DNA from 4 places in the Paenibacillus sp. J31P190 genome. Region 4 is predicted to be linked to each of the others. Evidence: riboswitches for the same ligand, from Rfam matches in the RefSeq annotation. Region 4 holds a riboswitch; each other region holds the start of a gene.
What was found. A riboswitch is a leader RNA that binds a small molecule or an ion and turns the genes downstream of it on or off. The one in region 4 is predicted to bind cyclic di-GMP.

Region 1 (3,140 bases), on a different contig from region 4:
CCTACGCGCTGAGTAAAGCTTTCAAGCAAATCAATGGCATGAACTTTATCGATTACTTGATTTCGCTGCGCATGGACAAGGCAAAGAAGCTGCTTGTCGGTACGGATTTGAAGGTAAACGAGATTGCGGAGCAGATCGGCTATCAGCCTTCGTATTTTATTCGACTGTTCCGAAAGTATGAGGATATGACACCGGGTCAGTATAGAGATAAAATAAATAGCATAAAAAAAGAGTCACCTGTTTGAGGTGGCTCTTTTTGGTGTTTCGTATACGCGCCCGAGATGATTCGAACATCCGGCCTACAGTTTAGGAAACTGTTGCTCTATCCTGCTGAGCTACGGGCGCATGGCAAGAATTATGATAGCACGAAGGCTTTCGTGGCGCAACCTTAATGGCGGATTTGAAAAAGACACTTGAAGCGGCGGGACTAACTAAGGTGCAAACGTATTTGCAGAGCGGAAATGTCTTGTTCATCTCGGAGGAAGCGGTAGAACCGCTGCGCCAGCGTATCGAGCAGGAGATTAGCAAAGCCGTAGGCGTTTCACCTACCGTCATTTTGCGTACGATAGAGGAGCTGGCACAGATTCTTGCGACTTGTCCATATGAAGTGGATGCTTTATTAGAAGGCGAAACGATACAGATTTCTGTTCTATCGGAAGATCCTCCGCAGCAAACCTCCGACGTCTTGTCCAAAGGAATAAGTGATGCGGATGAATTCCAGATCAATGGGCGCGAAATTTATTTTCTATTTCGTCAAAGCGTTCTGGATTCGAAACTAGCGAGCAATATTCAGAAACTTGGGGATACGGCAACAACACGAAATTGGAATACGATGAACAAACTAGCTGAGTTGGCAACGGCCATGAAGAATTAGATGACGGAACTTCTAAGCTTTACCGCGTAATTTACGGAAAAATTGGGTCAGCATCGTCGAACACTCTTCTTGTAAGACCCCGCTAACGACATCGACACGGTGATTGAACCGGTCCTCCTGCAGCAAATTCATGAGCGTTCCGGCGCAGCCAGCCTTCGGATCAATGGTGCCGTAGATGACCTCCGGAATCCGCGATTGCACAATCGCGCCCGCACACATCGGGCAAGGCTCTAGGGTGACATAGAGCTGGCAATCCAAAAGCCGCCAGGCCCCCAGATGCTCGCTCGCTTGTTTGATGGCGATCATTTCGGCATGAGCGAGAGGATCTAGGGTTGTTTCACGCAAATTGTAGCCGCGGCCAATGATTTGACCTTGATGGACAACGACCGCTCCAATCGGTACTTCTCGGATGGCTTCGGCTTTAAGAGCCTCTTGAATGGCTTCTTTCATCCAGGGGATATGTTCATCCACAGGGGAACACCTCGCTAATATATTTTTATCCACATGTGCATAACAATCGAACATTCATTCCGTTGTTAACAACCTGTGGATAGGTTTGTGGATAACTTAAAAAGCTGTGGATATTTAATCTATCTAACATTACATACAACAAAAAGAACAGCTATGCAAGGAATTTTGTTGATAATAGCAACTACGCTAGGTATAATGATAGATATTAGTAGGTCTTTTAGACCATATAGTACGTGATAGGTAAAAATAAATAGCAAGGTTCGACAAAGGCAAACTTGTTGAAAAGCAAGGACGCAAAGCTGAGGGTCTACGGTTCCATTGGAACTATGGCAGCCTAGTTACCGAAAATCGATGCTTTTTTTGATTGAGGTAATAGGCTGCTCCTACCTAAGGGGCGGTCTATTTTTATATAGGGAATAACTTGAGTAAGGAAGAGGTGCTGATTATAATGGCCAACGGGTATAACGTCATGAAATATTACGGAAGTAAGGAGGGGTATGACGCTGATGTGCTAATCGATAGCAAGGCTGTGTTGGGAAAGGACGATTTCGTAGCCACAGGTGTACTAACCTATGCTCTTGGAGATATCATTGAGGTGGAATTGCCGGAATACGATGTCTTCCAACTTGGTGATAAAGCGAAAATGACGGTTTATACCAAATCCGGCTTGTTTGTGATGAATACAACCGTTGTTGCCAAAGAATTCGGCTCCGTCATTGTCATTAATCCACCTGAAAATCGTAAGAAATTCGCAGAAAAAAGGGAATTCCCACGCGTGGATGTGAAACATACAGGTCTCCTATTCGGACTTCAGGATATGAATAAAAGAAATAAACATCAATTTGAAAACCCGCTTGGTATCTCAATCAAAAATATATCCATCAACGGACTAGGATTTACCATTAATGATAATTCTATGATTGATAAGATCGTTCAAAAACATTCCCAACTTGAGGTCGAGCTGGATTTGGGCTTTACGATCCCTTGTTCGATGGAAATTGTAAGAAAAGAAAAGGTTGAAAATGGTTTTTATTACGGGGCTAGTTATATCGACATTCCGCAGGAAAAAACCAATGCTTTAAGGGGTTTTATCCTTACGAATCAGATCGAAACTTACTTCGTACAGAAGCGGGAAGAGCAATTTAAAAAAGCGACGGAAAAAAAGTCTGCGGCGAATCGATAGCCTTCAGGCTTTTTTTTGCGTTCCAAGTGCTATATAATAAGAAGGATGATTTTCGAAAATTAAGGAGTTGTAACTACAATGGCTTTGAAAGCAGGTATCGTCGGTCTACCGAACGTAGGAAAATCGACATTGTTTAATGCAATTACACAGGCGGGAGCAGAATCTGCGAATTATCCGTTTTGTACGATCGATCCGAATGTTGGGGTAGTTGAAGTACCAGACGAGAGATTGCAGAAGCTGGTAGAGATTGTTGTGCCTAAGAGCATTGTCCCGACAGCCTTTGAATTCGTTGATATTGCTGGTTTGGTAAAAGGTGCGAGCAAAGGTGAAGGGCTTGGAAATAAATTTTTGGCACACATTCGTGAAGTGGATGCCATTGTGCATGTTGTACGTTGTTTTGAAGATGATAATATTACCCACGTTTCCGGTAAAGTGGATCCAATCGGCGATATCGAAACGATTAATCTTGAATTAATTTTGGCCGATATTGAGTCGGTAGAGAAGAAGATCGAGCGTTCGCGCAAAAACCTCAAAGGCGGCGACAAGAAAGTTGTTGCTGAAGTGGAGTGTTTAGAGCGTATTAAAGAAGCGCTTTATGCAGATAAACCGGCA
Region 2 (3,140 bases), on a different contig from region 4:
ATCCAGACTCAAACGCCAGTTTTGGTATGAATTTGATATACAAAATGCATCATCACTCTTCCCATGAGTCGCTATTAACAAATTTTGATGTACTTTTTGCATCAATGTTTGTCGCGAAGCAACCCCAACAACCCCAACCTTCCTGCCACGAACCGTATCCCATTCCACAGATTCAAATTTAGAACAAATTGGAGACACATATCGTCATTTTTCGTGTATAATTGGAATTCGGTGTCGTTTTCTTTGACCTTCGGTAAATTAAATAGCGATAGGAGCCCTTTCAAATGAATCGGTTACGTGGTTTTATAAGTTCTTATCATCCGATTGTACATACGTTAATTCTTGGAACCGTTATGGCCAGGGCTGCGTCCTCCATGAGTTTGCCTTTTCTCGCGATTTATTTAGCCAGACATACGTCGATGAGTGCAGTGATGATCGGAATTGTCATCGGAATGGGTTCTTTGGCTGGTACCGTAGGCGGTTTTATAGGCGGCACCTTATCGGACCGATTCGGAAGGCGCATTATTATGCTAGCTGCTCTTTTCGGCTGGGCGTTCGTGTTTTTAGGCTTCGGCATGGTTAAATTACCAATCCTGTTTATGCTGCTCAATATGCTGAACGGCTTGTGCCGATCCTTTTATGAGCCCGTGTCGCAGGCGTTGATGGCAGACCTGACAGAACCTGCGAAGAGACTTAAAGTGTTTTCGATGCGGTATATGGCCATCAATGTTGGTGTTGCTGTTGGACCACTTTTGGGTGCTTTTTTCGCTACGATGAATGGTGCGCTGCCTTTTCTTATTACAGGTATCATTTATTTTATTTATGCGGTTACCCTATACGCGCTGCTTATCGCTTTTGGCATCAAGAAAATCGAGGGTGAGAAAAAATCTTCGGTTACCTTTGGTTCTGCTTTGCGAGTAATTCGCAGTGATATGACTTTTCGCTTGTATATCCTTGGCGGTATTATTGGAGCTATCGGTTACTCACAGGTGATGGTGACACTTTCGCAATATTTGGAGATCAACTTTGTAGACGGTGTGAAATTGTTTGCGATCTTAATGAGTGTGAATGCGATCGTGGTTATTGCCATGCAGATTCCGCTTACTCGTTGGGCAGAAAAGTACACGCCCCTTACTGCAATTATAGTTGGCAACCTAATGTTTGCGTTAGGGGATGTCGGCTTTGCATTTTCCCACTCGCTGGTATGGCTTATTATTTCGATGGGGATTTTCACCTTTGGCGAGATTCTCAATTACCCCGCTGCTAATATGTTGATTGACAAATTAGCTCCCGAGCATATGCGTGGCACATATTTTGGCGCTCAAACATTAACGAACATAGGCCATTTTATCGGACCTTGGGTAGGTGGATTCTTGCTCGTTTCTTATGGTGGAAATACGTTGTATGTTCTTATGGCTGTTCTTACGATTACGGGATCCATTTTCTATTGGAGAGGCGCGAATCGTCAAATGTTGCTGAAAAATTCGTCGAAAAAAGAAATTTTTTGAAAAATAATGCAAAATTAGTTCTTTGGAACTATTCGATTTAGATACGACTTCCCGTATCCTTGAGAGTATAGTATTTATTACTCGTAACTCTCATTCATTCTGTAAGACATCTCGACAAAGGCAAAGCTGGCGAAAGCCAGTGACGCAAAGCTAAAGGGGCTTCCTTGTCCTGCAACCGGACACGCAGCCAGCCAGCCGCCGAACGATTGGGTATCAACATCAGAACCCCTCCGATCGGTTCACTATGGTGGGGTTTTTCTCTGTCATAACAAATTTATGTAAGAATAAAAGGAGGATCCAGCAGCATGCAGTCTGAAGGAATACTACAAGAAGAACAAAAAGTGACTTCGCTATGTGGTAATCATGTTGCCCGTTTGGTGCCTTCCTCGGATGGACCAAAGCTCATGATTAATCGGGAAGAATACGCGTTAAATGAGGCTTGTTGGGATGTTGAAATGTTTCACGGGAGAAACAATAGCATCTTGATTTTCTACTGGAAGGGCGAAGTTAAGCTTTCTGTAAAAATGCCGCCGATGTCGCAAATTGAAGCATTTTTGACTAGGCTTTATCAATGTTTATCATCCAAATTAAGAACGGTACAGCCTATCTAGGCGTACCGTTTTTTTATTGCCAGTTGAAAGGGATTTATAAAGACAAAATCATTGTCACAAATTGACACTAGCTGATATAATGAATGTCAGAGATTTAAGTAGTGCTTAGGAACTATTATTAGGGGGATACATAGCATGAGATTAATCACACGTTCGGATTTTGATGGTTTAGTATGCGCGATGCTTTTCAAAAAGCTAAACATGGTGGATGAAATGAAATTCGTCCATCCCAAAGATATGCAGGACGGTTTGATTGAGGTTTCAGAAAACGATATTTTGGCCAATGTCCCTTATGTAGCGGGTTGTGGCTTGTGGTTCGATCATCATTCCAGTGAACTTGAACGGATGGGCGAAAAGGTTGAATTCAAAGGGGAAACCCGAATCGCGCCAAGTGCGGCACGTGTTGTATATGATTACTATGGAGGGCGGGAAACCTTCGGCGATATCGATGATATTATGCGAGGGGTGGATAAAGCGGATTCGGCACAGTTCAGCAAGGAAGATATTTTGAATCCAAGCGGATGGGATTTATTATCTTTTATCATGGATGCTCGAACGGGTTTAGGGCGTTATCGCGATTATCGGATCAGTAACTATCAATTGATGGAAGACCTTGTGGAGCACTGTGCAACGATGTCCGTTCATGAGATTATGGAATTGCCGGATGTGAAAGAGCGTGTGGCGCGATATTTCGAACTAGATGCCTTATATCGTGATATGCTTCAAACCTATACACGGACGGAAGGCAATGTGATTATTACTGACCTTCGTGATGTGGAAACCATCTATCCAGGGAACCGTTTCATGGTATATGCCCTTTATCCAGAGCAAAATATCTCGATTTGGGTTGTCGATGGCCGAAACAAACAAAACTGCGTCTTTGCTTGTGGACATAGCATTGTGAATCGCTCGTCGAAAACGAATATTGGTAACTTGATGCTTCAAAATGGTGGAGGCGGTCATCATGCAGCTGGTACTTGCCAAGTTGACTATGTGGACGCTGAGGAAGTTTTGAAGAAAA
Region 3 (3,140 bases), on a different contig from region 4:
TCAGCTTGAGTACGCCCGTTGTCCCAGCAGGTAATGGGTTATCCATAACGAATTTAACTGTACCAGGAGTACTTAAATCGACATGATCGACATCAGCCGAGGTATCGACGCCCACGTAGTCCAGTGTATTTGGCAAAACATCAGTGATGACCATATTCACGGCATCTTCCGTGGTACTAGGATTCGCATACTTGATCGTATACGTGATCGTTTCCCCAGGTACTGCTGATGTTTTATCTACTGTTTTTTCCAAAGACAAAGAAATAGCGGCAGACGCAACAAAATTGTAATAAGGCAATATCGCTAGTGATAAAGCCATAAGCAAGAACAGCACTCTTTTAGGCAAATGCAAGAGGGTTCTGCTTCTTTTCAAACTCAATAAATGTTCCATACATTGCTCCCCCATAATCAGATAACATGAGCTGGCAATGTATTTTATTTTCAAAATATTCCAACTGCATGTCTCTTAAACAACTGTAAATCTTGATTCTTCTTCCTGGCATAAGAAATAAGTGCTGTTGTTTCTGCGTTAATCTATGTATGAGGACGAACAATCCTGTAATCAGAGTAAGAAATGCTTATGTAGTCGTGGAGATTGCTCTATTCGTCCTTCACCTCCTCGGAAACATGATAAATTTTCACCAGATAGATAAATATTTACAAATGACCATAAAACGAACTATGCCAAAAAAAAGAATTCTTTTTATTACACCAAATTAGACTGAACAAATTCTGAACAATTTCTTGCAAAAACGACAAAATTCTGTGCTATCGTGACATTATTTGCTGTAACACCTGTTGGCAAGATAAGAAAGGAATTTACGCAAATATCTAGAACAGAAATATGCATATTCTTAACAGAAACTTCTCGGAATGTTTGTGGTTGTATGAGATCCAAGAGAAAGGCGGTACCCTTTGTGATTAGAAAAAAGCTATCACTGTTAGTTATCGTTCTTGGGATTATCATTTTTCTCTATCCAACGTTAAACGATCGTTATGAGAGCTATCAGCAGAACAAAATTTTGAAACAATGGCAGGAAAATCTGCAGGATATGGATCAAACAGGCTCTGTCCTCGAGGAGGAGACAGATGCGGGGTTGGTCGTGCCTTCTTCCAGTCCCGCAGTGGAAGCTCTGCCGACAAGCAGCCAGCCGAGCAGCCAACCAAGCCCCTTGGCCGCGAAAACGACACCGAAGCCTGTAACATTGCCGCAGAAGAATATAGAGGGTGTCCTCACTATCGATAAAATTGATCTGAAGCTTCCTATTCTGACAGACGCTACCGTGAATAATTTGAAGATTTCCGTTGCAAGCATAGCTAATACAGGCAAAGCAGGCGCTGTTGGTAATTATGCCATTGCGGGTCATCGAAATCTGACCTACGGGAAAAATTTTAATAGATTAGATGAAGTAACTGAAGGGGATTTCATTGAAGTGAATACAGGGAGCAAAACGTATATCTACAAAGTAGTGGACAAACAGTATGTCCTCCCAGAGGATGTTTGGGTGCTGAAGGGCAACGGCAAAGATCGGGAGATTACGCTAATAACTTGCCATCCAATGGAAAATCCGACTCATCGTATTGCGATTAAGGGAATCATGGTGCAGTCGAAGGAATAAAATGTAATATTTTGTCTATTCAGAGAGACAAGCCTATGTTAAGATTGCACTATAGTGATTTAGTGATTATAGGGAGTCGGTGCGTTCCTCCGATAAAGGCAAATCTAGCGAAAACTAGAGACGCAAAACTAAAGGGCCTTCCTTAGCCGAACTAAGTTGGCAGCCAGTTACCGAAAGGGGATTTTTTGTGTTTAAAAAGCCAATTATACGAACGATTATAGCAACTTTTCTGTTTGCTCTTGCTCCGCAAGGGATATTTGCAGCTTCCAATCCTTCCGTGATTGATAAAGATGCTCTGAATAAAGGGATTATCTCGGTTCATTATTCAAACGATAAAAACTCCAAAGTTCTCGTGCGAATCATGAGAGAAAATGTTAAATATGATTACACCTTCGCAGAAGGGGATCAGTACCCTTTGCAGCTTGGAAACGGCCAGTATAAAGTGCTGATTGGTGAGTCCATTGGGGCTAATAAATATAAAGTTGTAGCGCAAGAACAAATCGATTTAGAAATGGAAGACGAGAATGCCGTATTTCTGCAGTCCATTCCGTTGATCGATTGGAACGATGAATCTAAGGCGGTCGTTGAGGCTAAGCAATTAGTTGGAGATAAAGAAAAAGATATCGACAAAATAAGAGCCATTTATGGATATATCACCACGCATTTTCAGTATGATTATGAGAAGGCCCAAACTGTAGCAGATAGTTATATACCTAATCTGGATACGGTCTATGCAGAGTCCAAAGGAATTTGTTATGACTTTGCAGCTACTTTTGCGGCTATGGCAAGAAGTGAGGGGATTCCAACCCGTCTGGTTATGGGATATGAAAGTCATGAGCCAGATACTTATCATGCGTGGAATCAAGTCTTTCTAAAGGAAAGTAAGGAATGGGTGACGATCGATACGACGTATGACGCTGTTCATATACAGGGTGGTGAAGCAATAGATATAATAAAAAACGATCATAATTATCAAATTTCCAAAATATATTAGAGTAAATGAAGAAACCTGTACTCAACTGAGTACAGGTTTTTTTGTGCCGTTTATGTTGAAAAAACATTAAATTCCAATATTTACAATACATCTTGTATCATATATCATTGATAATGATACATTTTGTTTCAAAGTCATAGGAGGTAGCACACATAAATAATCTCTAGAAAAAATTGATCCATGAATGGAGGTATGAAATGATGTTGAAGAAAAAGACGAGTGCTCTGCTGATTACTTTATTAATTTTTATGCAGAGTATTTACGGGATTGGCATTATTACTAAGGCCAGTGCGAACACGATTTCAAACAATATTCTTGACAGCGTGACGATGGCTGTATATGACAGCGCAGGTCAAGTCGTGACCGGCAATGTTTACGAGCCAAACTCCACAATACAGCTTGACTATACGTGGTCTCTGCCTAACGGTCATGGATATCAAGGTGGTGATACGTTTACATTCACTCTGCCGCAGCAATTTTTACTTTTCAGTGATATTTCCGGTGTTTTGGTCATGGGGCAGGATCAG
Region 4 (3,140 bases):
CTGCATCCTCGGATAAAAGTGTGAGCTTGGACGTGCCGCCATATGCATTCGAGGATACTTTAGGCAAAATTAAGCTGGCACCAGCGGAAGACAAGAATTTGGAACTCACAAAGGCGATGCAGAGCGGACAGATGATGGTCAGCTTGCCGTGGAATATCGATTTTCCGGATCAAACGGTGTTAGAAATCCAGCTTAATATGTCTTATATGGAGAGCAGAGTACCGCATAAATTTCGGGATAAGCTTGGCATTTTCCGACTGGAGTCTGACTCATGGATTTATATGGGGGGGCTATTGGGGGACAATTCAAATGTGATTCATACAGCAATTGAGAAACCGGGAATCTATGCAATCTTTCTACACGACATTGCCGATGTTCCTCTGCGCGAGTACTGGGTGAACAAGAGAATCAAGCAAACTATTGCGGAGGATCCGATTCGCGTATTTCTTGACGGAGAAGAACTGAAATTTAACGAGCAGCCTGCTCTGCATGACAATTACACGACGGTTGAGTTTCGTACTATTTTTGAAAAGCTGGGCTTAACCATTCAATGGGACGAAAACGCACGGAGGGTAACGGGACAAAAGGAAGGACAATCGCTCAGCTTGCAGCTGGGGAGCTTATCAGCATCCACCAATGAGCAATCCATCGAAATGCCGGTTGCACCCTATTCAAATAAAGGCTATACGTTCGTTCCGCTGCGTTTTGTCGGTGAAGCAACGGGTCGCAAAGTAGTATGGGATGCCAACTTGAAGGCTGTATACCTGTATGACGCAAGTACGGAAGGAAAGCTGTTTTACGAAGATGGTAAGGTAATGTACGAAGGTCAGCTCAAAGACGGCAAGATGAATGGGAAAGGCAAGCTTTACCGCAATGACGGATCGCTTTGGTACGATGCTGAATTTCAAAAAGATGAGGTTACGGGTTGGGGCACTATGTATTTCGAAGGCTTCTTGTTCGGAGAAGATCGTACGGGTGAGATTATTACCGGGCAATTTACGAGGGGATTGCCTAACGGCGTTATTCGTAAGTACGATGACAGCGGGTTTTTGAAGTACGAGGGTCAGGAGGTTTTTGGAAGCCTTACGGGCAAAGGTAAGTTGTACATCCAAGGCCGTCCAGTTTATGAGGGAGGGATGAAAGATGGCTACTTCAGCGGACATGGAAAATATTATGTGGGCGGAAAGCTGAAATATGAGGGTGGTTTTTTACAAAGTAGGGAAGATGGTAATGGTAAGGAATATGATGCCAATGGCCTTCTTCAACGAGAAGGAGAATATAAGGAAGGCAATCGGAATGGCAATGGGATTGATTATTATCCATCAGGAGCTAAGTCTTATGTAGGACCATTCGTGGGAGGTGCCCGGAATGGTGTTGGTAAAGAGTATTATGAGAACGGAAATCTGAAAGCCGAAGGTCAGTACGAACATTACTATCTTGTAAAGGGAACGTATTATTACGAGAACGGGGAACGTTACGAAGGAGACTTTATCAATGGTTTTCCTGATGGACAAGGCACTTTATATGATAAAAACGGCACTGTGAAATTCCAAGGGAAATTTAAACAGGGTAAGCCTGAAGCTTAGAACGAGTGAGATTATAGTTCTAGCAACATTGAACAAAGGAAAATCCATCAAAAGGTGGAGGCGCAAAACCATCGGTCTAAGCCATGAGTCGCACCCCATGGGACGTTAGTCGGGTTACCTTTAGGGGCTTGGGTTTTTATTGGCTAAAAGAGAGGAAGAGAAGTTAAATGTGGATCAAACAATTTTTGTGTAAATCATACCAGTGGTTATCACTGACACTTGTGCTTATGTTCACCTTGGTGATGCTTCCGACATCGTCTTGGGCAGAAGTACGCTACGAGTCAACCGACCAAGTAAGTCTGGTTAAGGCTCCAGATGAACGAACTTATGTATCCGGTCAACACATGGTCTGGATGCAAGGTGACGACAAGGGGATCCCGCAAGTCTTTTACCGCAGCTTGCAATCAGGAGAAACGAAGCAATTAACTACAGCTGATTCGTTGAAGTCTGATCCGGTTGTTTCGGAATCTGTAAATGGCTCGGTGTATGTTGCGTGGATAGATCGTCGTACGAGTGGTCCAGATACCGGAGGGTGGACGGTCTGGGGGATTAAGATCTCTGAAGGTACAGAGAAGCAACTCAGCAGCAATATGGGGAGTATCCCCCGCCTCTCGATGGATGGGGAGGATATCGTTTGGTTCGAGTCGACGGACTATAAGATGTATCATTACAACCTTAGCCTCAATAAAGAAACACAGTTCGGCAGTGGGCGTTATCCAATTGTTTCCAAAGGGAAGGTGCTGTTTACGAATGTAGCAAACGGGGGGCTAAGTCTTCATCGTTTGGCTATAGCAGACACGATTTCGGTGTTACCTTTGCCTAGAGGTCAGTTCATCATGGATTCTGCATTCAATGGAACCTACGCGATCATTAAACAATCCGATTCGGAATTCCGCACAAAAATCATCCTGCTCGATGTGTCGAATCCAAACGATCCGGTACTAAAGGATTTGACCCCGCAAACGAAAAAAGGTAGCGAATATCCGCGACTCTATATCGGCGATGAGTATGCGGCTTGGATTCAGGATCAAGGCGGGACACCACAGCTGAACGGAGTTAATCTGCTTCTCAATGAGACGTATGCGATGGAACGGGGGAGTACGGCCTTTAATGCGTACGCATTTGTTGAGAATCAGCTTGTTCTGAAGCGTCTGGATGGGATGATTTCATACCGCACAATGACGCGGATTGTGACTCAGCCGGTTTCGGGTGGTTATGGTCAGGCTGCTTCGTCAAAGACCGACGTATCGAAAATGATTGGCTCTGAGGGCGGAGAGCTTGATGCCTTGGACGGTCGCGTTAAGCTAACGGTGGCGAAAGGTGTTCTAACGGGCAATACTTCTGTGAGACTCAAGCTCGAAAAGAAACAAGATGCGTGGGCGCTCGCTGCTAATGGTAGCCATCACTTACAGTTTGTTTCTGGCATTTGGTCCGTATCTGGAATTGAAGGCGAGCACCCCGGCAATCTCAAGCTGGCTTTTGGCTATGATTCGGTAGCATTAACGCTACTTGAGCAGCGGAAACTGTTAGTTTACCGTTTTGATGATATAACCC

Region 1: it holds a riboswitch for cyclic di-GMP, as region 4 does, so the genes downstream of both, AC58U0_RS24965 (PilZ domain-containing protein) here and AC58U0_RS27800 (S-layer homology domain-containing protein) in region 4, are expected to answer to the same signal.
Region 2: it holds a riboswitch for cyclic di-GMP, as region 4 does, so the genes downstream of both, AC58U0_RS08045 (hypothetical protein) here and AC58U0_RS27800 (S-layer homology domain-containing protein) in region 4, are expected to answer to the same signal.
Region 3: it holds a riboswitch for cyclic di-GMP, as region 4 does, so the genes downstream of both, AC58U0_RS31515 (transglutaminase-like domain-containing protein) here and AC58U0_RS27800 (S-layer homology domain-containing protein) in region 4, are expected to answer to the same signal.

The regions. Positions count from the first base shown of each region.
Region 1 covers NZ_JCAUAS010000016.1:165,144-168,283, reverse strand. The annotation lists gene AC58U0_RS24985 (helix-turn-helix domain-containing protein) at 1-245, shown strand, start outside; tRNA gene AC58U0_RS24980 (tRNA-Arg) at 272-345, opposite strand; gene AC58U0_RS24975 (DUF1697 domain-containing protein) at 392-874, shown strand; gene tadA (tRNA adenosine(34) deaminase TadA) at 887-1,324, opposite strand; cyclic di-GMP riboswitch class I at 1,604-1,691, shown strand; gene AC58U0_RS24965 (PilZ domain-containing protein) at 1,794-2,528, shown strand; gene ychF (redox-regulated ATPase YchF) at 2,607-3,140, shown strand, end outside.
Region 2 covers NZ_JCAUAS010000003.1:211,964-215,103, reverse strand. The annotation lists gene AC58U0_RS08050 (MDR family MFS transporter) at 285-1,508, shown strand; cyclic di-GMP riboswitch class I at 1,618-1,711, shown strand; gene AC58U0_RS08045 (hypothetical protein) at 1,814-2,119, shown strand; gene AC58U0_RS08040 (exopolyphosphatase) at 2,255-3,140, shown strand, end outside.
Region 3 covers NZ_JCAUAS010000028.1:25,047-28,186, reverse strand. The annotation lists gene AC58U0_RS31525 (SdrD B-like domain-containing protein) at 1-391, opposite strand, end outside; gene AC58U0_RS31520 (class D sortase) at 918-1,619, shown strand; cyclic di-GMP riboswitch class I at 1,707-1,794, shown strand; gene AC58U0_RS31515 (transglutaminase-like domain-containing protein) at 1,807-2,613, shown strand; gene AC58U0_RS31510 (collagen binding domain-containing protein) at 2,811-3,140, shown strand, end outside.
Region 4 covers NZ_JCAUAS010000020.1:120,355-123,494, reverse strand. The annotation lists gene AC58U0_RS27805 (stalk domain-containing protein) at 1-1,586, shown strand, start outside; cyclic di-GMP riboswitch class I at 1,614-1,708, shown strand; gene AC58U0_RS27800 (S-layer homology domain-containing protein) at 1,754-3,140, shown strand, end outside.